DNA from 3 places in the Sphingobium sp. B10D7B genome. Region 1 is predicted to be linked to each of the others. Evidence: predicted binding sites of a transcription regulator. Region 1 holds the regulator's gene; each other region holds the start of a gene.

Region 1 (6,340 bases):
CGCCCCTGGCTGCACGGGGACTGGTGCGGCTGGAGGTCGCGCCGCTATCCCGGCCCGATCTGCCGGCGCGGGTCCGCATCAACGCGGCGCCCGATCAGATGGCAGAGGAGATTGCCGCAGGGGACCGCATTGCCGTCCGAGCGCGGCTAATGCCGCCTGCACCGGCTGCCCTGCCGGGCGCTTATGATTTTGCGCGGACGGCCTATTTTTCCGGCCTCGGCGCTACCGGGCGGGCACTCGGCAAAGTGCAGCGCCTCGATGCGGCAACCGCTGGCGGGGATGCGCGCGCGACTCTCGCCCACCACATCGCCGCGCGGTTGCCGGGACCGGAAGGGACGATCGCGATCACGCTCGCCACGGGCAATCAGAACTGGATCAGTGAGGCGGATGCGGACGCGATGCGGCGCAGCGGGCTTGCCCATCTGCTCTCGATCAGTGGCTTGCACGTCTCCGCGCTGATCGGCGGCGTGATTCTCATCATGGTCAGTCTGCTTGCGCTTTCGCCGACCCTTGCGCTGCGCTGGCCGGTGCTGATGATCGCCGCCTGCGTGGGCGGCGCGGCGGGCATCGGCTACACTGTGTTCACCGGGGCGCAGGTGCCGACGATCCGCTCGTGCATTGCCGCTCTGCTGGTAATCGCGGGCATGGCTCTGGGCCGTGAGGCCATCGGGCTGCGCTTGATCGCGACCGGCGCGCTGATCGTGATGATCTTTTGGCCCGAGGCTGTCATCGGCCCCAGCTTCCAGATGAGCTTCGTTGCCGTGACCGCGATTGTGGCGCTTTACGAATATCCCCCCGCACGGCGGCTGTTCGAGCGACGCGATGAAGGGCGGATAAAGCGCTGGACCCGCAGCCTCGGCGCCTTGCTGGCGACAGGTTTGCTGGTGGAGCTGGTGCTGACGCCGATTGCCTTCGCTCATTTTCATCGCTCGGGCCTGCTTGGCGCGGCGGCCAATATGATCGCCATTCCACTCACAAGCTTCGTGGTGATGCCGGCTGAGGTGCTCGCGCTGGTGCTCGACGCTGTGGGGCTGGGGGCGCCCGTGTGGTGGGTGGTCGGCGTGGCGCTCAAGTTCCTTCTGTGGATCGCGCATAGTGTCGCCAGTCAGCCCTTTGCCACGCTGTCGCTGCCCGTCTCCAGCGGACTGGCCTTTGCGCTCGCCATGATCGGCCTCTTGTGGCTGATGCTTTGGCACACGGCGCTGCGATGGTGGGGCCTGCCTCTGGCGGCGCTCGGCTTTTTCCTGACATTTCTGGCACCGTCCGCCGATGTGCTGGTCACCGCCGATGGTCATCATGTGGCGGTGCGTCTGGGCGACGGGCGGATGGCGCTGTTGCGGGACCGGAGCGGGGATTATGTTCGTACCACTTTGGCCGAGGCCAGCGCCTATGACGGTGAGTTTGCGTCCCTGACGCAGGCGCCGGACACGCGATGCACGCGGGACATGTGCGCGATGACATTGCCGGGCCGTACCGGCCAGCCGCCGGTTCACCTGCTGATCAGTCGCTCGCGCCTGCTGGTTCCCTATCCCGAGTTGGTGGCCGCCTGCGCACAGGCTGATCTTGTGATTGCTGACCGACGCCTGCCGCCCGGATGTGTGCCGCGCTGGGCAAAGCTGGATCGGCCCGCACTGAGTGCCATGGGGGGCGCACTGGTCCTGCTGGACAGCCGGGAGATCGTGCCGGGCCACGACCCGCGCAGTCGCCATCCCTGGATAGCGGGCACCGGCTCGCGCTAGAGCCAGCGTCCCAAACCGCCCGTCTCAGTTATAGCGCCGCAATAGCCCTGCGAGCCGACCCTGAATGCGCACCTGCCGCGCCTCATAGGTTTGCGGCTCATGATCGCGATTGGCGGGGTCGAGCCTCACCTTGCGGCCGTCATGATGGAAATATTTGAGCGTCGCTTCATTCTCGTCGATGAGGGCAACGACGATCTGGCCATCGCGCGCCGTCTCGGTCCGTTGGATCAGCGCGAAGTCACCGTCGAAAATCCCTGCTTCGATCATCGAGTCACCGGAGACTTCCAGCGCGTAATGATCGCCGGCGCCCAGCAACGCGGCCGGGACCGGCAGCATGGTGTCGCTCTCCATCGCCTCGATGGGAAGACCGGCAGCGATGCGCCCATGCAGCGGAATTTCGATCACGTCATTGGCGGCGATAGGGATCGTCCGCGCCGGCGCGGTGGGCGCCTTGCGCAGCGGGGTCACGTTGGTGGCCGCCGCCGGCTCTTCCGTCCGCTCTGCCACGGGCATACCATCCGGCAGTTTGAGGATTTCGAGCGCCCGCGCGCGATTGGGCAGCCTGCGGATGAAGCCGCGCTCTTCCAGCGCGCTGATCAGCCGGTGGATGCCGGACTTCGACTTGAGGTCCAGCGCCTCCTTCATCTCCTCGAAACTGGGCGAGACGCCACCCTGATCGAGATGCTGCTTGATGTAGCTGAGCAGTTGCTGTTGCTTGGCGGTCAACATGAGTGGTTCCCCAATATGGAACGGACGGAGAACGTTTAGGAAACGAATCGAGCCACGTCAACACGGATCGGCCGAATATCTCGCGTTTCGGTGGGCGGGCGCTCCAGCCTTGCGCTAGCGAGCGATCAGGTCAGGATGTGCTGATCGGGCGCGATGGGCGCGGGGAGATCAGTCGCGCCGAGGCGGGCGAGCATTTCGCGTTCCACCGTCCGCGTCATAGCATCGAGCGGCAAATCGTTGGGATCATAGCCGAACGGGTCTTCCAGCTGATCGCCCAAGGCGTCCAGCCCGAAGAAGGTGTAGCTCGCCACCAGCACCGGAATGAGGGCCCACCAGCCCAGCGAACCAGCCAGGGCGAAAGGCAGCAACAGGCAGAAGACGTAGGTCGTGCGGTGGAGAATGAGCGAATAGGTGAACGGTACCGGCGTGCTGGCGATCCGCTCGCAGGCCGCCTGCACATCGCTGAGCGCCTTGAGCTGCCCCTCGATGAGCGAGTGGTGGATGGGATTGATCTTTTCATCTGCGGAGAGGCGCAAGCAGTGCGCGCCCATCTCGTAGAGCACGGTGTCGGTAGGGTTCGGGGAGGTGCGCCAAGGCCCATCCTTTACCCACCTGCCGATCGCGGCCGCCTCGTCATGCTGGCGCAGGCGGGCAGCAAGACCGTTGGTGAAGCCGCAGATGCCGCGGAGCAGCGGGGTGCGTTCCTCCTCAGGCAGCGAGGAGGTGAGTCGCGCGAAGGAGCGGCTCGCGATGATCAGCGCGCCCCATTGCTTGCGACCCTCCCACCAGCGATCATAACAGGCGCTGTTGCGGAAGCTCATGAAGATGGAGAGCGACAGGCCGATCAGCGCGAATGGAATGCCGCTGATCTGCGCGAACAGCCCGGGCCAGGCGCGCGCCGCGAGAATGGCCGCCACGCTGGCCACGGCGATGCCCGCCAGCCGATGCTGGATATGCGGCATGATCGTGCCGCGATAGGCGAACAGCACTTCGAGCAAGCCAAGGCGGTTGCGAACGATCACGGGCGGACATCTCCTGCCAGGGCACGCGGCCACCGGACATGGGCCGGGCACCGGGCGCGCTCGCCATGCGGAGGATGCGCGCGCAGATCAAGGATTAAGTGGCCGCAAGGGGAAGCGCGCAATGGGCGCTGAGGGAACCGGCGGAGATAAGAGCGGTTCAGCTCGAGAGACGATCACCACAAGAGGACCGTGCCATGCCCCTCAAGCTCGAAGGTTCCTGTCGATGCGGCGCCGTGCGCTTGTCCGTCGACAGCCACGCGCCGGTGCCATTCCTGCGCTGTTATTGCTCGATCTGCCGCAAGACCGCCGGCGGTGGCGGCTATGCCATCAATCTCCACGCCGACAAGCGCACGCTCAAGGTGCAAGGCGAGACCGCCATCTATCACGCTACGCTGGACGATGGTGAAGGCAGCTGCCAGGTCAGCACCGGCGAGCGGCACTTCTGCCCGTCCTGCGCGAGCGCGCTCTGGGTGTTCAGCCCGGAGTATCCTGACCTGCTCCACCCTTTCGCTTCCGCGATCGACAGCGATTTGCCCAAGGCGCCGTCGCTCGTGCACATGATGCTCGGATCAAAGGCGAATTGGGTCGAACCGCAGATCGGGCGGAACGACCAGTGCTTCGACGGCTATCCAGACGAGGGGCTGGAAGACTGGCACCGGGCGCATGGGCTATGGATTGAATAGGACGACGTCCCCTTATACGGCCGCGCTCTAAAGGCGGACGGCCCAAGTTAACGTGCTGGCCAACGCCTGCGCGGCTCCTGGCTGGAGAGCGCAACGGTGTTCTCGTCTTTCTCTTCAATGTTGATTATGTGCTTCGCCGAAAAGGGCAGCTCGGTGCCCAGCCAAAACTCATCATTTTCGGCAATGGAGCTTGGTTCGTTGTCAAGTACGCCAAGATACCCGTCCGCTGTGCGCTCTCTGACGAGAACCCACATCCGCTCCACCGCGACATTCTCATCAGCATCTTCGACGCTAATCCGAAAGATCAGCTTGGCTAGGTCTCCGGGCTCAAGGTTTTCTCGTTTTTGGCGGTCAGGTATCCAAAAGGTCTTTGGCGCTGCGGCATGATAGGTTTCCCCGTCCTCAAGAGACCACCCATCGATCTGAAAATCTGGCTCACGCATCACACAATATTACCTTTGGGGATAAACGTCCGCAAGGTACGGCCAATCGTCCGGAATCAGAAGGTCTGCTTCCAGGCCAAACTTGCCGTTCACGGGTCCTTCTTCACCGCTCCAAAGCGGTTATGGCTTTAAAAGCCGACTGAACGGACTCGACTCCGTTGTGGCGCCGCTGCGTTCGCACTGAGTAGCTGTTGAGCCTGTCGAAGCGGCGTATCGAAGGACTTACCCGTGCGCTGCGATGCTTCGATACGGGTCTTCGATACGCGTCTGCGGCGCTCCTCAGACCCTACTCAGCACGAACGAGGAAGGTTGAAGAAAGCCGGTATCCATAGCTTTTTTCTATCGATAGGAGCCGTAATGGCTCTTCAGGATCGAGCAAAGCTGCCCAGCCGGCTCTGTGCTTCCAACCCTCTAGCGCCATGCCAATACATACCCACATCGCGCACTTCCGCTGTAATCCACCCTTCACCCAATACTCTTCGCCAACCCTTGGCTCAACTTAAGCGCCCCGTTCAGCCGTGCCTTGGGATCACCCCAAGCGCGCTGGATGACGAGTTTGCTGTCGGGCCGCAGCTTGGCGATAGCGCCGAGTTTCTGGACGTAGCCGATCAGGCCCGGGAGATTGCGGCACTGGTCGTTCTGGAAGCTCACCAGCGCGCCGCGCGGGCCGATGTCGATCTTGGCGATGCCGGCCTTGCGGCAATTGAGCTTCACGTCGATTAGGGTCAACAGATTCTGGGTAGGGTCCGGTAGCGGGCCGAAGCGGTCGATCAGCTCGGCGGCGAAGGCCTCGATGGCGCCCTTGTCCTCCAGCTCGTTGATGCGGCGATAGAGGCCCATGCGCAGGTCGAGATCCGGCACATAATCCTCCGGGATCATGATCGGCGCCTCGACATTGATCTGCGGCGAGGACTTGTCCGGTGCCGGGGCGAGCGCGGCACCGCCGGCCTTGGCTTCCATGATCGCCTCTTCCAGCATCGACTGGTAAAGCTCGAAGCCAACCTCCTTGATGTGGCCGCTCTGCTCGTCACCGACGAGATTGCCCGCACCGCGAATGTCGAGATCATGGCTCGCAAGCTGGAAGCCGGCGCCCAGCGTATCGAGATCGGACAGGACTTTGAGCCGCTTTTCGGCCGTCTCCGTCGTCAGCCGATCGGCGGGAGTCGTCATATAGGCATAGGCGCGCGTCTTGGATCGACCCACGCGGCCGCGCAGCTGGTAGAGCTGCGCGAGGCCGAAGCGGTCTGCGCGGTGGATGATGATGGTGTTGGCGCTCGGGATATCGAGGCCGGATTCGACGATGGTCGTCGAGAGCAGCACATCATATTTGCGCTCGTAGAAGGCGGACATGCGCTCCTCCACCTCGCTGGCCGACATCTGACCATGCGCGGAAATGGCGCGCACTTCGGGCACCTTCTCGCGGAGGAAATCCTCCATGTCCGGCATGTCAGAGATACGCGGCACGACGAAATAGGTCTGGCCGCCGCGATAATGCTCGCGCAGCAGCGCCTCGCGCAGCACCACATCGTCCCAGGGCATGACATAGGTGCGCACGGCGAGGCGATCCACGGGCGGCGTCTGGATGACGGACAGCTCGCGCAGGCCGCTCATCGCCATTTGCAGGGTGCGCGGAATCGGCGTTGCGGTGAGGGTGAGGACGTGGACGTCCGCCTTGAGCTGCTTGAGGCGCTCTTTGTGGACCACGCCAAAGCGCTGCTCTTCAT
Region 2 (6,340 bases), 1.2 Mb from region 1:
GACCAGATAAGACTGTAATTGAGGCAATTATCCACTTAAATAGGATGATGCAACCATCAAAAACATTTATACTTAAGTATGATTATAGTAAATATTTTGACACTATAGATCATGACTATCTCAAAAAACTGATTGATAAACAAAACTTCGTAATTACGAATGCAGAGAGAATTGCTATCTCTGCATTTCTCAAGCACCGATATGCTGAATACCCTAGCTGGCAAACAATGCAATATCGGAAGAGGACGTTAGGGGTGCCGCAAGGTAGCTCTTTATCGTTGTTCCTGTCAAATATTGCGGCTCATGAGCTTGATATGACGCTCGAACGTCTTAAGGGCTGGTTCGTTCGATTTGCAGACGACGTGATCGCTGTTGCCCATTCCTATTCAGATGCTAGAAATATAGAATTGGAATTTCGTTCACATTGTGAGCGATCAGGCGTTAAAATTAACCTCGAGAAATCGTCTGGGATAACTCTCTTAGAAAAGAGGTCATCAGATGATCGCCGACAATTTTTTCTAGATGTCGATGATGGTAGCCATCTTAAAAAGATCAGCCATGTAGATTTTTTAGGTCATCAAGTATCATCTGATGAAATAAATTTAACACGCAAAGCCATAAAAAGAATTAAAAGAAAGATAAGTCAGATAATATATATACATCTTCTGCAATATTCAAATCAGGGTCATCCGATTAATCCAGATAGAATCGGAGGTGACCATCTAGATTGGGACCTTATTACTTGCATAAATGAGATAAGAATATACATATACGGAGGGCTAAAGGAAAGAGATCTCGATAAATTTATTGAGGAAGATCAAAAATTACCTATCGTTCGCGGATTGATGGCATTCTATCCTTTGATCACCCACGTCGAGAAGTTGGCTGCCCTTGATGGATGGCTGGTCAATGTAGTTTCGCGCGCTGTTAGGGAAAGAAATAAAGCAATTCTAGGGCAGGGTCTCGATCCATATGTTTTGAACGTGCAGAGCCTGCTAGCCGGATCTTGGTATGGCTCAGATATACCTAATGAAAGTCGCATGCCGAGCTTTGTGAAAGGATGGCGGGCTGCCCGAAAATTCTATAAACGGTATGGACTCAGTGAAGTGCGAGCACCGAGTTACTACGCTCTTTTGAGCGCATACAGTTAGTTAATCATGGTTGCTCTAAGTCACTCCGCTGCCTCGCTCACCGCCTTCTTCCCCAGCAACGGCGCCAGATACCGCCCCGTATAACTCCGCTTCTCCTTCACTACCTGCTCGGGCGTGCCGGTCGCGACGATCTCGCCGCCCTTCACGCCGCCTTCCGGCCCCAGGTCGATGATCCAGTCGGCGGTCTTGATGACATCGAGATTATGCTCGATCACCACCACGCTGTTGCCCTGTTCGACCAGCGCGTGGAGCACTTCGAGCAGTTTGCGCACATCCTCGAAGTGCAGGCCGGTGGTGGGCTCATCGAGGATGTAGAGCGTGTTGCCGGTGGCGCGGCGGCTCAGCTCCTTGGCGAGCTTCACGCGCTGGGCCTCGCCGCCCGAGAGGGTCGTCGCCTGCTGGCCGACCTTCACATAGCCCAGGCCCACTTCCGCCAGCATGGCCATGCGGTCGCGGATCGGTGGCACGGCCTTGAAGAACTCGACGGCGTCTTCCACCGTCATGTCCAGCACGTCGGCGATGCTGTGGCCCTTGAACTTCACCTCCAGCGTCTCGCGGTTGTAGCGCTTGCCGTGGCATTCCTCGCAGGTGACGTAGACGTCCGGCAGGAAGTGCATCTCGATCTTGATGACGCCATCGCCCTGGCAGGCCTCGCAGCGGCCGCCCTTCACGTTGAAGGAGAAGCGGCCGGGCTTGTAGCCGCGCGCCTGGCTTTCCGGCAGGCCGGCGAACCAGTCGCGGATGTTGGTGAAGGCCCCGGTATAGGTCGCCGGGTTGGAGCGCGGGGTGCGGCCGATGGGCGACTGATCGATGTCGATCACCTTGTCGAGATGCTCCAGCCCCTCGATCTTGTCATGCGCGCCGGCGATAACACGGGCGCCATTCAGCGCGCGGGCGCTGGCGGCATAGAGCGTATCGATGGTGAAGCTGGACTTGCCCGAGCCGGAGACGCCGGTGATGCAGGTGAAGGTGCCGAGCGGGATGGAGGCGCTGACGCCCTTGAGATTGTTCGCGCGGGCATTCTTCACGGTCAGCTTCTTGCCGCTGCCCTTGCGGCGCTTGGCGGCGACGGGGATTTCCCGCGTGCCGTTGAGATAATCGGCGGTGAGCGAGCCCTGCGTCGCCAGCACATCGGCCAGCGTGCCCTGCGCGACGATCTCGCCGCCATGCACGCCGGCGCCCGGCCCCATGTCGACGATATGGTCGGCCGCGCGGATGGCGTCCTCATCATGCTCCACGACGATGACGGTGTTGCCGAGATCGCGCAGGCGCTTGAGCGTCACGAGCAGCATGTCGTTGTCGCGCTGATGGAGGCCGATGCTCGGCTCATCCAGCACATAGAGCACGCCAGAGAGGCCCGAGCCGATCTGGCTGGCGAGGCGAATGCGCTGGCTCTCGCCGCCCGAGAGCGTGCCGCTGGTGCGGTCCAGATTGAGATAATCGAGGCCGACATTGTTGAGGAAGCCGAGCCGCTCGATAATCTCCTTGAGGATGGCCTTGGCGATCTGGTTCTGCTGGTCGGTCAGCTGCTGGGGCAGGGCAGTGAACCAGGCCAGCGCATCCACCACGCTCATGCGGGTGGGGGTAGCGATGTCCTGCATCGCGACCTTCACGGCCAGCGCCTCGGGCTTGAGGCGCGCGCCGCCGCAGGTCTCGCAGGGCTGCGCGGTCTGGAACTTGCCCAGCTCCTCGCGCATCCAGGCGCTGTCCGTCTGCAGCATCCGGCGGTTGAGATTGCCGATCACGCCCTCGAACGGTTTGGAGACACTGTAGCTCTTGCGCCCATCCTGGAAGGTGAGGGTGACCGGCTTGCCGCCCGTGCCGTGCAGGATGATGAGGCGCACCTCACCCGGCAGTTCGCTCCACGGCGTCTCCAGGCTGAAGCCGAAGGCCTTGGCGAGGGAGGCGAGCACCTGCATGTAATAGGGGCTCGGCGGATTGGACTTGGCCCAGGGCACGATCGCGCCCTTTTTGAGGGTCAGCGCCTCATTGGGGACGACGAGCTGCTCGTCAAACTCCAGCTTCTCGCCCAGGCCATCGCAGGCCGGGCAAGCGCCCTGCGGCGCGTTGAACGAGAACAGGCGCGGCTCGATCTCCTGAATGGTGAAGCCGCTGACCGGGCATGCGAATTTTTCGCTGAAGATGATGCGGTTGGCCGGAATGCCGGCGTTTTTCATGCCTTTTTTCAGCCCCTCCCCTTCAGGGGAGGGGTTGGGGTGGGGCTGCTGCGTCGCGCCCGTGACTTCCGATGACGGCATTGAGCCGCCATCTCCAGCACCCACCCCTTGCCCCTCCCTTGAAAGGGAGGGGTTAAGGAGAGACGCCACCGTCCCCTCAGCCAAATCCACATAAGCCAGCCCCTCAGCCAGCTTGAGCGCCGTCTCGAAGCTCTCCGCCAGCCGCTGCGCCATATCCTCGCGGACAACCACGCGGTCCACCACCACCTCGATGTCGTGCTTATACTTCTTGTCGAGCGCGGGGGCTTCCTCGATGGGGTAGAACTCGCCATCGATGCGCACGCGGGTGAAGCCGGCGCGCTGCCATTCGGCCAGCTCCTTGCGATACTCGCCCTTGCGGCCCCGCACGACCGGGGCGAGCAGATAGACCCGCGTCCCCTCCGGAAGCGCCAGCACGCGGTCGACCATCTGGCTCACCGTCTGCGCGCTGATCGGCAGGCCGGTGGCGGGAGAGTAAGGCACGCCCACGCGCGCCCACAGCAGGCGCATATAGTCGTAGATCTCGGTCACGGTCGCGACCGTGGAGCGCGGGTTGCGGCTCGTGGTCTTCTGCTCGATGGAGATGGCCGGCGAGAGGCCGTCGATATGCTCGACATCCGGCTTCTGCATCATCTCCAGGAACTGGCGCGCATAAGCGGAGAGGGACTCCACATAGCGCCGCTGGCCCTCGGCATAGATGGTGTCGAAGGCGAGGCTCGACTTGCCGCTGCCCGAGAGGCCCGTGATGACGACCAGCGCATCGCGCGGCAGATCCACGTCAATGCCCTTGAGATTGTGCTCGCGCGCGCCGCGCACCGAAATATGGGTAAGGCTCATGAGCGGTGTTCTATCTCTGTTCCTGAAGGGAATCCAGCGGCAAGGTTCAGCCAGAGGCACAGATAGGATCGCCCGAGGCCAGATGCGAGATGGCCCGACGGACATTCGCGCGATTGCGCGTGCATCGAGTCTTGATCTTAATCATTGTACCAGCAGGCCGTGGCGTGGAATGCCCGGCCCGACAGACGACGGAGAACGACATGACCCTGGCACGTTACGCACGACTGGCGACCCTTGCAGGCGCCGTGATGGTCTCAGCCACCGTCGCGCTGGCGCAGGACACCCCGCAGGAGCAGGAAGAGCGGCGTGTGCTCCATGCCGAGCAGGCAAAGCTGGCGGCGCAGCAGATGAGCGATTTCGAGGCGCAGAAGAAGGCCATTGCCGACGAGCAGGCCGCACGCGAACAGACCTATCGGGACGCGCTGGCGGCGCGGGATGCAGAAATCGCCGCAGAACAGGCGCAGGCCGCCGAGGCGCGGGCGAAGTGGGAAGCGGATGTCGCGGCCTGTCTGGCCGGCGACAAGACCAAATGCGCGCCACTTCCGCCGAAGACCAGAAAGTAGGAGGCCATCTCCTGCGCGACAGCTCCTGGCAAACGTTAGGGGCTGACGTTGTGGACCAGATGCTCAAGCTCGGCGGGGTCTGGATAGACGCCCGCCAGCACGTGATCGAAATGGGTGCGCACCATATCGTTGCATGAACAGGCGCGCTGACGCAGCCGATCCGCATCCAGCACGACGAGCGAGCCGCGCCGGGTCTGGACGAGCCCGTCGGTCTTGAAACTCTTGATCAGGCGGCTGGCATAGCTGCGCGCAATGCCGAGAAGGGACCCGAATTCCTCCTGCGTCATCATCACTTGATTGTTGCCGGTGCGATCGACAGCGGCCGTCAGCCATTTGGCCGCCCGCATCTCCAGGCTGTGGACGGCGTTACACGCGACCGACTGGAAAATCTGGGCGAGCAGACAGTCCGCATAGCGGCTGAGCAGATCGCGAATGGCGGGAGAACTCGCTTTCAGCGTCTCCAGCGTCGCAGAATCGAACCGGGCGAAATAGCCGCCATGCATTACGCAGGAGCGGGAATAGGCCGCTAGCCGCCCGCTGCTGACGATGCCACCCACAGCGCCCTCACGTCCGACCATCGCGATCTCGACCGACGAGCCGTCGTCCATCAGCACGTGGAATGTCGCGACCGCATCGCCAAGGGGGAAATAAGCGGCGACCACGGTATCGCCGGGGTCGTACAGGGTCGCGCCCGTCGGTAGCCGCTCGACGCGCGCTACCTTGGCCATCAAGGCCAGATCGGCAGGGTTCAGCGCTGCCACCAGATTGTTATGATCGATGCCGGGCGAGACGATGTCGTGCATGCGATGCATAACGATCAGCCCCCGCCGCAGTTCCCGTCTATGTTCAAAAGTGAACAGACATCCATCAACTCACCGCGCATAGAGGCACCGCAGAGCCGCGTTCATGATAGTAAACGGGCCGCAAAGGGTCAGTAACAGGGGCAGGCCGGCGCCTCTCGTTGAATGTTCGAGGAACCGGGGATGCTGAATGTTCTTTTGCTTGAAGATGAAATGCTTATCGCGCTCGACCTTGAGTTGACGTTGCGCGAATTGGGGGCGGATGAAGTCTATCCCGTCTCCACAGTGAGCCAGGCGATTACAGCTCTGGAAAGCGGCAATATCACCGGTGCAATCGTCGATTATAATCTCGGCGGCGAAACCTCGGAGCCGGTTTTGATGGAACTGGAGGCCCGCAATATCCCGTTCGTGGTGATGAGCGGCTATCCGGACAGCAGCTATCTGGGCGATGGCACCAGGGATTGGCCAATGCTTCCCAAGCCGGCGGGGCTGAGCGCTCTGCGCGAGGTTCTTGCCAGCATGAAAGCCTCGAAAAGCTAGGCGGAACGCGCTATCGCCGTGACGCGAGGCTGGCGAAGCAGGGCGCATTCCGAGCGTGGCTAATACTTGACCATGCTAATGATTGTGCTACTATCGGCCTCCTCAGGAGCAGGATAGACTGATGACGATCACGGCCACCCCCATCACCCCCCGTTTCGGCGCCGAAATTTCCGGCGTGGACATCAGCAAGCCGCTCGATGCGGATACGATCGCCGAGCTGATCGCTCAGCAGG
Region 3 (6,340 bases), 1.2 Mb from region 1:
GCGCGCGCACGACGCCTGCCACCGTGTTGCGATCCGCAATGCCCAACCCGGCCATGCCCAGATGATGGGCCTGCGCCACCATATGCGCGGGATGCGAAGCGCCGCGCAGGAAGCTGTAATTGGTGGCCGCGACCAGCTCTGCGAAAGGGGGCGGGTCGTTCATGCGAACAGCCCGTGGAGATACCAGTTCGGATCGGGCTTTTCATCATAAAGCCCGTGGCGGAAGATCCAGTAGCGTCGCCCGCGCACGTCCTCGATCCGGTAATAGTCCCGCGTCAGCCCTGCCTTGCCGGGGGCTTCGCCGCCCTTGCGCCGCCACCATTCGGAGGCGATCCGCTCGGGGCCTTCGTAGAGCCGCACCTCGTGCAGCCTGCGTTTCCAGCGGAAGCGATGCGGCGGGCCGTCCGGCACTTGCGCGATCACCTCCACCGGCTGCGGCGGATCGAACAGGAACAGCGGCCGCAAGGGCGGCTCGCCCACCGGCGGCGTGGGCCATGGAAGGGGGGCGCGGGCATGGATCGCCGGCAAGGCCAGCTGCGCCTGTTCGGGAATATGGCTGTCCTGCGGCTCAAGGCGACACAGGCTGGCCGGCCCCAGGCGGGTGCTCAACCGGTCGATCAGATCGGCCAGCGCGCCGGCATCCTGCTCGCTGCCATCCAGAGCCGGCTGGCTGGTGCCGAGCGGCTCGGTGACGGGCAGGAACAAGGTGATGCGGTCATAGCCGAAACCGGGGTCGAGCGGGTCGGCCAGCGTCCCGATGCGTTCGTCGAACAGGCGCAGCACCGGCGCCGGATCGCGCGTGGGCAGACCGGTCTCGATCGCCAGCCGATGGCGCGCGCCATCGCTGCGGAACAATGTCAGGACAAAGCGCCGGCCACCCAGTCCGCGCTCATCGAGTGTCCGGGCCGCCTCGCGCAGCAGGTCGAGAAAACAGGCGGCGATGCTGGCCTGCAAGGCAACCGGCTCGGCAAAACGGCGCTCGAAATGGAGCGGCTGGGGCTGTGCGAGCGGATCGATCGGCGCCTGCTCCTCGCCCAGCAGGCGGCGCAAGGCAGTCACCGCGTCCGCCCCGAATCGCGCGGCGATGCTGGCGGCGGCCCGCGACGCCAGATCGCCGATGGTCTTTAGCCCGGCGCGGCGCAAGGCGAGCGTCGCCTCTTCGTCCAGCCCCAGCGCCAGCACGGGCAGCGCCCGCAGCGCCTCCCGCTCGCTGGTGACGGGCAGGCGGGCATGACGGGCCAGCGCCTGCGCGCCCTGCGCGGTGGAGGCTGTGGCCATGCGCACGCTCATGCCAATCGCGGCGAAGGCATCCTCGGCCTGCGCGGCCAGGCCTGCCTCGCCGCCGAACAGATGGTCGCTTCCCGCAATATCCAGCGTTATCCCATCGGGCGGGGCGAGGGTGACATGCGGCGACCAGGCGATGCAATGCCGGGCCAGCCGCTGCAGCCAGTGACGGTCGGCCTCTTCGTCCATGTCGGCCACGATGAGGTCGGGCTGCAGCGCGCGGGCATCGGCCAGCGTCTGGCCCGGCAAGATGCCGAGCGCGTGGGCCTGCGCATCGACGGCGCACAGCCGCAATGCGCCCTTGATCTTGGCGACGAGAACCAGCGGCCCGTTAGGCTGCCCGCCGGTCCCCGCGCTGTCGATCCCCTGCTGAATCCGCAGCCTTTCTGTGGGCAGGAGCGGAAACCACAGCGCCAGATAGCGCCGCTTCACGGAACAAGCGTCGGTCACGGTCCCACTCCAGCCGCCAGGAAAGGCCGCAAGGGCCGGAACGTTGGCGCAGCAAGGTCACATCGAAGGTCGGCAGTCCGGGCGCATTGCCCGGCAGCGCGAGCGAAGGTGCGGCGGCCACCTGCCAGCGGGTCTGACCCGCGCTGGGCACGGGCGGCGCGTCAGGGCGCAGCAGCAGCAGCGTCACGCCGGATTTCTCTGCCGCCAGAGTCAGGCGGCGGCTGGCGGTCAGGTCCAGTGCGGGCATCGGCCCCCAGCCTTCCACCACGACCGCGCTCAGGCCAGAGCAGCGCAAGGCATCCACGGCGGCACGCAGCAGGTCCATGCCGTCCCTGACGGTGCCGATCAGCCCCAGGCCGGGGGCGCCGCCCAGTTCGGCCCAGCCATGGCCCTGCGCTACGCCGCCTTTTCGGCTCGCCTGTCGCTCGCGGAGCCACAGCACCTTGCCGTCGGCCTCGCTCAGACCTGTCGCCAGCGAGACGACGAAACCCGCCGCTGCCGCGACATCGTCCACCTCTGCCGCATAGACTTCATGTACTCGCCCGCGCGCCAGCCCGCCGCCCAGCAGCGTATCGATCGCGGCGATGCCGAACGCCTTTCGGGAGGGGGCATCCGGCATCGCGTGATCGCACAAAAGGGCAGGGGCGAGTCTCATATGTTCCTATTATGTTCCTATTCTGAGCAGGGTCAAGGGATCGTTCCGGCAGCTTGTCCCATCGCGACCCAAGCCATTGGAGTGGAACGATCATTGGCCCGCCAGCCTCCGTCAGAAGGTCACAAGGGCGGTTTCGCTCACCGGGCATTTCGCTTGACAAGGCGGCCCTGCAGGACGGAATAAACTACAACGACGTATCACGATTTATCCGCTGCATGCGGATGTGCGTCATGAGGGGGAGGTCACAGGGGATGCGGTTCAGCTCAGCCGTCGGCAAAGCGCTCATGCTTGCTCTGCTCGGATCGCTCGCCCAAACGGCTGTGGCGGCCGAGAATTGCCCGTCGCCGGGCATGACCAAGGCCGATTTCGAGCGCTATTTCCTCTGTTTCAATGCGCGCGATTATGCCTGCTTCACCAGCTATTACGACGCCGATGTCGTCCTGGTGAAAGGCGGGAAGTGGCCCGATCTCAAGGGGCGCGATGCCATCATCGCCTTTTATCGCGACGTCGATGCCCGTGGGCTGAAGGAGCATGTCACCCCGCACGCCATCGAGGTGCAGCCACAGGGCGCGACGGTCGATCTGGAAGCGCATTTTCAGGCCACCAGCGACTGGCCCGACTTTGGCTCACGGCCCTTGAAGGCGGGCGATGACTGGCGGTTGCGCGGCGTGCTGCTCTACGAGATTCCATGCGGCAAGATCACCCGCATCCGGCCCCGCCCGCGTCCCGTGCAGCCATGATCGCGCGTCCCATCCGGGGGCTGGCCGCGATGGCCGCGCTCCTGCTCGCCGCCCCGGCAATGGCTGCCGGACCTGCTGCCCCGGCGGCCTGTGATCGCACCTGTCTCACCGAGATCATGGACCAATATCTGGCCGCCATGGTCGCGCGCGCGCCCGCTCGGGCGCCGATGGCAGCGCAATATCGTGCGACGGAAGATGCGCAGGAGGTCCGTCTTGGCGCGGGCCTGTGGCAGACGGGGACCGGCCTCGGCACCTATCGCATCGACCTCGCCGATCCGGTGAGCGGCACCGTCGGCTATATCGGCGAGGTGCTGGAAGGGGAGGGCAAGGTCACCATCGCGCTGCGCCTCAAGGTGGCGGATCGCAAGATCACCGAGGTGGAGACGATTCTCGGGCGCGGGCGGGTGCCCGGCTCGTCGATCGTGCCGGCGCCGCGCGCGTCGTTCCGCAATATCGTTCCGCCCGCCGAGCGGCTGACCCGCCAGCAGATGATCGAGACGGCCAATGCCAATTTCGACGCGCTGCTCGCGGCCGATGGCTCTCTTTATGCGGACGATTGCCAGCGGATCGAGAACCGCATGGCGATGAGCGGCAATGCTGAGCTGAACTATCCCATCGGCACGATAACCGGCGTGCCCAAGCCGCATTTCGGCAGCATGGGCTGCGGCCAGCAGATCAGCCTGCATCTCTTCGACCAGCTCGACGCGGTCGAGCCGCGCCGCTTCCTCCTGCTCGATGAGGAGAAGCAGCTCGTCTTCGGCGTCTATGTCATGCGCTGGTACAAGAAGGGCCGGTGCAACGAGATCCCCGGCTATGGCACGATCTGCCATGACAAGCCCCGCCAGCCGGTCTCATTGCTCAATGCGGAAATCCTCGGCGTGCGCGGCGGCAAGATTCACGAAGTCGAGGCGATCTTCAAATTCGCCGCTTATGAGGCCGACAGCGGCTGGCAGGGCGATCTGCGTGATGCCGGGTCCGGCGGGGAGAACTGAGCGATGATCCGCTTTGCATGGCGTGCCGCCGCCCTCGCGCTGCTGCTCTCCCCCGGCTTGCCGACGCTGGCACGGGAGGTCGCGCCTGCGTGCGACCGCGCCTGTCTCTATGCGCATGTGGACCGCTATCTTGCCGCCGTCGAGCAGGGCACGCCAGCCGGTCTCGACCTCGCACCGGACTTTCGCGCCACCGAGAATGGCGTGCCGGTGGCGCCGGGCGAGGGGCTCTGGCAGACGACGGATGGCTATAGCAGCTACCAGGCGCGCGCCGCCGATGTGCACGCCGGGCAAGTCGCGGTGCTGGGAGAAGTGAAGGAGGGCGACAAGACCGTCGGCTATGCCACGCGCCTCAAGATCGTCGCCGGGCGGATCGCGGAAGCCGAGACGGTGATCGGCCGGTCATTCGCGCCGCAGCATCCCTCCATGCCGACCGAGGTCAGAGCAGGCCTGCGCACCATCGTGCCCAAGCGCGAGCGCCTGTCCCGCGCCGAAATGATCGCACTGGCCGAGCGGAACTTCGATAATATGCTGCGCAACAAAGGCGATCATTTCGCGCCGGATTGCCAGCGGATCGAAAACCGGATGCCGATGAGCGGCAATCCGCAACTGGCCTATCCCATCACGCCCATTCCCGGCAAACCGCTGCCGCATTTCGGCAGCATGAGCTGTCAGGCGCAGGTGGAGGCGCATCTGTTCGACACGCTCGATAAGGTCGAGCCGCGCCGCTATCTGGTGGTGGATGAGGAACAGCAGGTGCTGTTCGGCGTGTTTTCCCTGCGCTTCTACGGGCGGACCGAATGCAACGACATTCCGGGCTATGGTCGCACCTGCCCTGCTAAACCAAGGGGGCCGATGTCGCTGCTCAGCGGCGAGATGCTGGGGATGCGGGGCGGCAAGGTGCGTGAAGTCGAGCTGATCTTCACGCGCCTGCCTTATGAGGCCGGGCAGGGCTGGGCGCCCTGAGCGGCCGGGCGGCAGGACAATCGGACCTGCCCACCCCGCCACGCCCGTCAGCGTGGCTTGACGCTGTTCTCCACCTTGACGCCGAAGTGATCCGCCAGATCCTTGCCGGTGAAGCCATGGGTCGATGAATCCGGGTCGAGCGGCAGCATCTGGCTGTCCCATGCGTCATAGGCCGCCTTCACCTGCGCCATTTTCTCCGGCATCCGGTCCTTCAGGTTGGCCCGCTCCATCGGATCGTCGACCACGTTGAAGAGGAAGCTGTTCTGGAGGATTTTCAGATACTTCCAGTCGCCCATGCGGCAGGCCTGCTGGTCCAGATTCTTGTAGCGCCAGCACAAGGTCCGCTCGCTCTTGCTGGAGGGGTCGGCGAGATAAGGCAGCAGATTGATGCCGTCGCTGGGATAGGCCGGGTCCGGCGCGCCGCCGGCGGCGGCGAGCAGGGTCGGCAGCCAGTCCATGGACATCATCACCTGATCGCTGGTCACCCCGGCGGGCACATAGGCCGGCCAGCGCACGATCGCGGGGATGCGAAGGCCACCCTCCAGCAACTCGGTCTTGCGACCCGTGAACGGCCAGGTGTCGGCGAAGCGCTCGCCGCCATTATCGCTGGTGAAGATCACGATGGTATCGTCCGCGATACCAAGGTCGTCGAGCCGCTGCAAAATGCGCCCGACCTGCATGTCCAGCCGCGTCACCATCTGGGCATAGATGCGCTGGGAGCCGCCGTCATAATGCATCAGCGCCGTCGGCTTGCCATCGGCATCCAGCCTGGTGGCCTCGGCCTCGTCGCCCGGCCCCTCCCAGGGCCAGTGCGGCGCGTTGACGTGCAGGGAGATGAAAAAGGGCTTGTCACCCTGGGCTGCGGTGCTGATCGTCTCCAGCGCACGCTCGGCCAGAAGATCGGTGAGATAGCCCTTCTCGAAGACCTCGCGGTCATCGTCCCACAGGTCGTGACGCCCGGCATATTTATGCGTGAAATAGTCCACGCCGCCGCCCCGGAATCCCCAGAAATGGTCATAGCCGCTCTTAAGCGGGCCATATTTGGGCAGGGCGCCCAGATGCCATTTGCCGATCAGCGTCGTCCCATAACCCACCGCCCGCAGCAGCGACGGGAGAGTGGGATGCTCGGGCGGCAGGCCGACAGGGCGCTGAGCGAGCGGCTCCTCAAGGCCGATGGGCAGGCGGTTCTGATAACGCCCGGTGATAAGGCCCGTGCGCGTCGCCGAGCAGACGGCGGAATTGGCATAGCCTTGCAG

What was found. The regulator LexA, encoded in region 1, represses DNA repair genes until DNA is damaged. The targets are predictions, from matches to a motif close to GTTCCNCNCTTGTTCT.
Region 2: uvrA (excinuclease ABC subunit UvrA) is a predicted target of LexA. The motif match lies at 4,212-4,227, and genes of this name have one in related genera.
Region 3: M2331_RS03105 (ImuA family protein) is a predicted target of LexA. The motif match lies at 2,392-2,407, and genes of this name have one in related genera.

What each region holds. Positions count from the first base shown of each region.
Region 1 is NZ_JAOQOQ010000001.1:1,854,241-1,860,580, reverse strand. It holds gene M2331_RS08845 (ComEC/Rec2 family competence protein) at 1-1,739, shown strand, start outside; gene lexA (transcriptional repressor LexA) at 1,764-2,468, opposite strand; gene M2331_RS08835 (bestrophin family protein) at 2,594-3,490, opposite strand; gene M2331_RS08830 (GFA family protein) at 3,685-4,173, shown strand; gene M2331_RS08825 (hypothetical protein) at 4,221-4,616, opposite strand; gene mfd (transcription-repair coupling factor) at 5,082-6,340, opposite strand, start outside.
Region 2 is NZ_JAOQOQ010000001.1:615,784-622,123, forward strand. It holds gene M2331_RS02860 (reverse transcriptase domain-containing protein) at 1-1,151, shown strand, start outside; gene uvrA (excinuclease ABC subunit UvrA) at 1,172-4,204, opposite strand; gene M2331_RS02870 (hypothetical protein) at 4,405-4,767, shown strand; gene M2331_RS02875 (Crp/Fnr family transcriptional regulator) at 4,803-5,579, opposite strand; gene M2331_RS02880 (hypothetical protein) at 5,751-6,107, shown strand; gene M2331_RS02885 (TauD/TfdA dioxygenase family protein) at 6,229-6,340, shown strand, end outside.
Region 3 is NZ_JAOQOQ010000001.1:666,561-672,900, forward strand. It holds gene M2331_RS03095 (error-prone DNA polymerase) at 1-163, opposite strand, end outside; gene M2331_RS03100 (Y-family DNA polymerase) at 160-1,734, opposite strand; gene M2331_RS03105 (ImuA family protein) at 1,616-2,389, opposite strand; gene M2331_RS03110 (nuclear transport factor 2 family protein) at 2,641-3,129, shown strand; gene M2331_RS03115 (hypothetical protein) at 3,126-4,121, shown strand; gene M2331_RS03120 (hypothetical protein) at 4,125-5,084, shown strand; gene M2331_RS03125 (sulfatase-like hydrolase/transferase) at 5,132-6,340, opposite strand, start outside.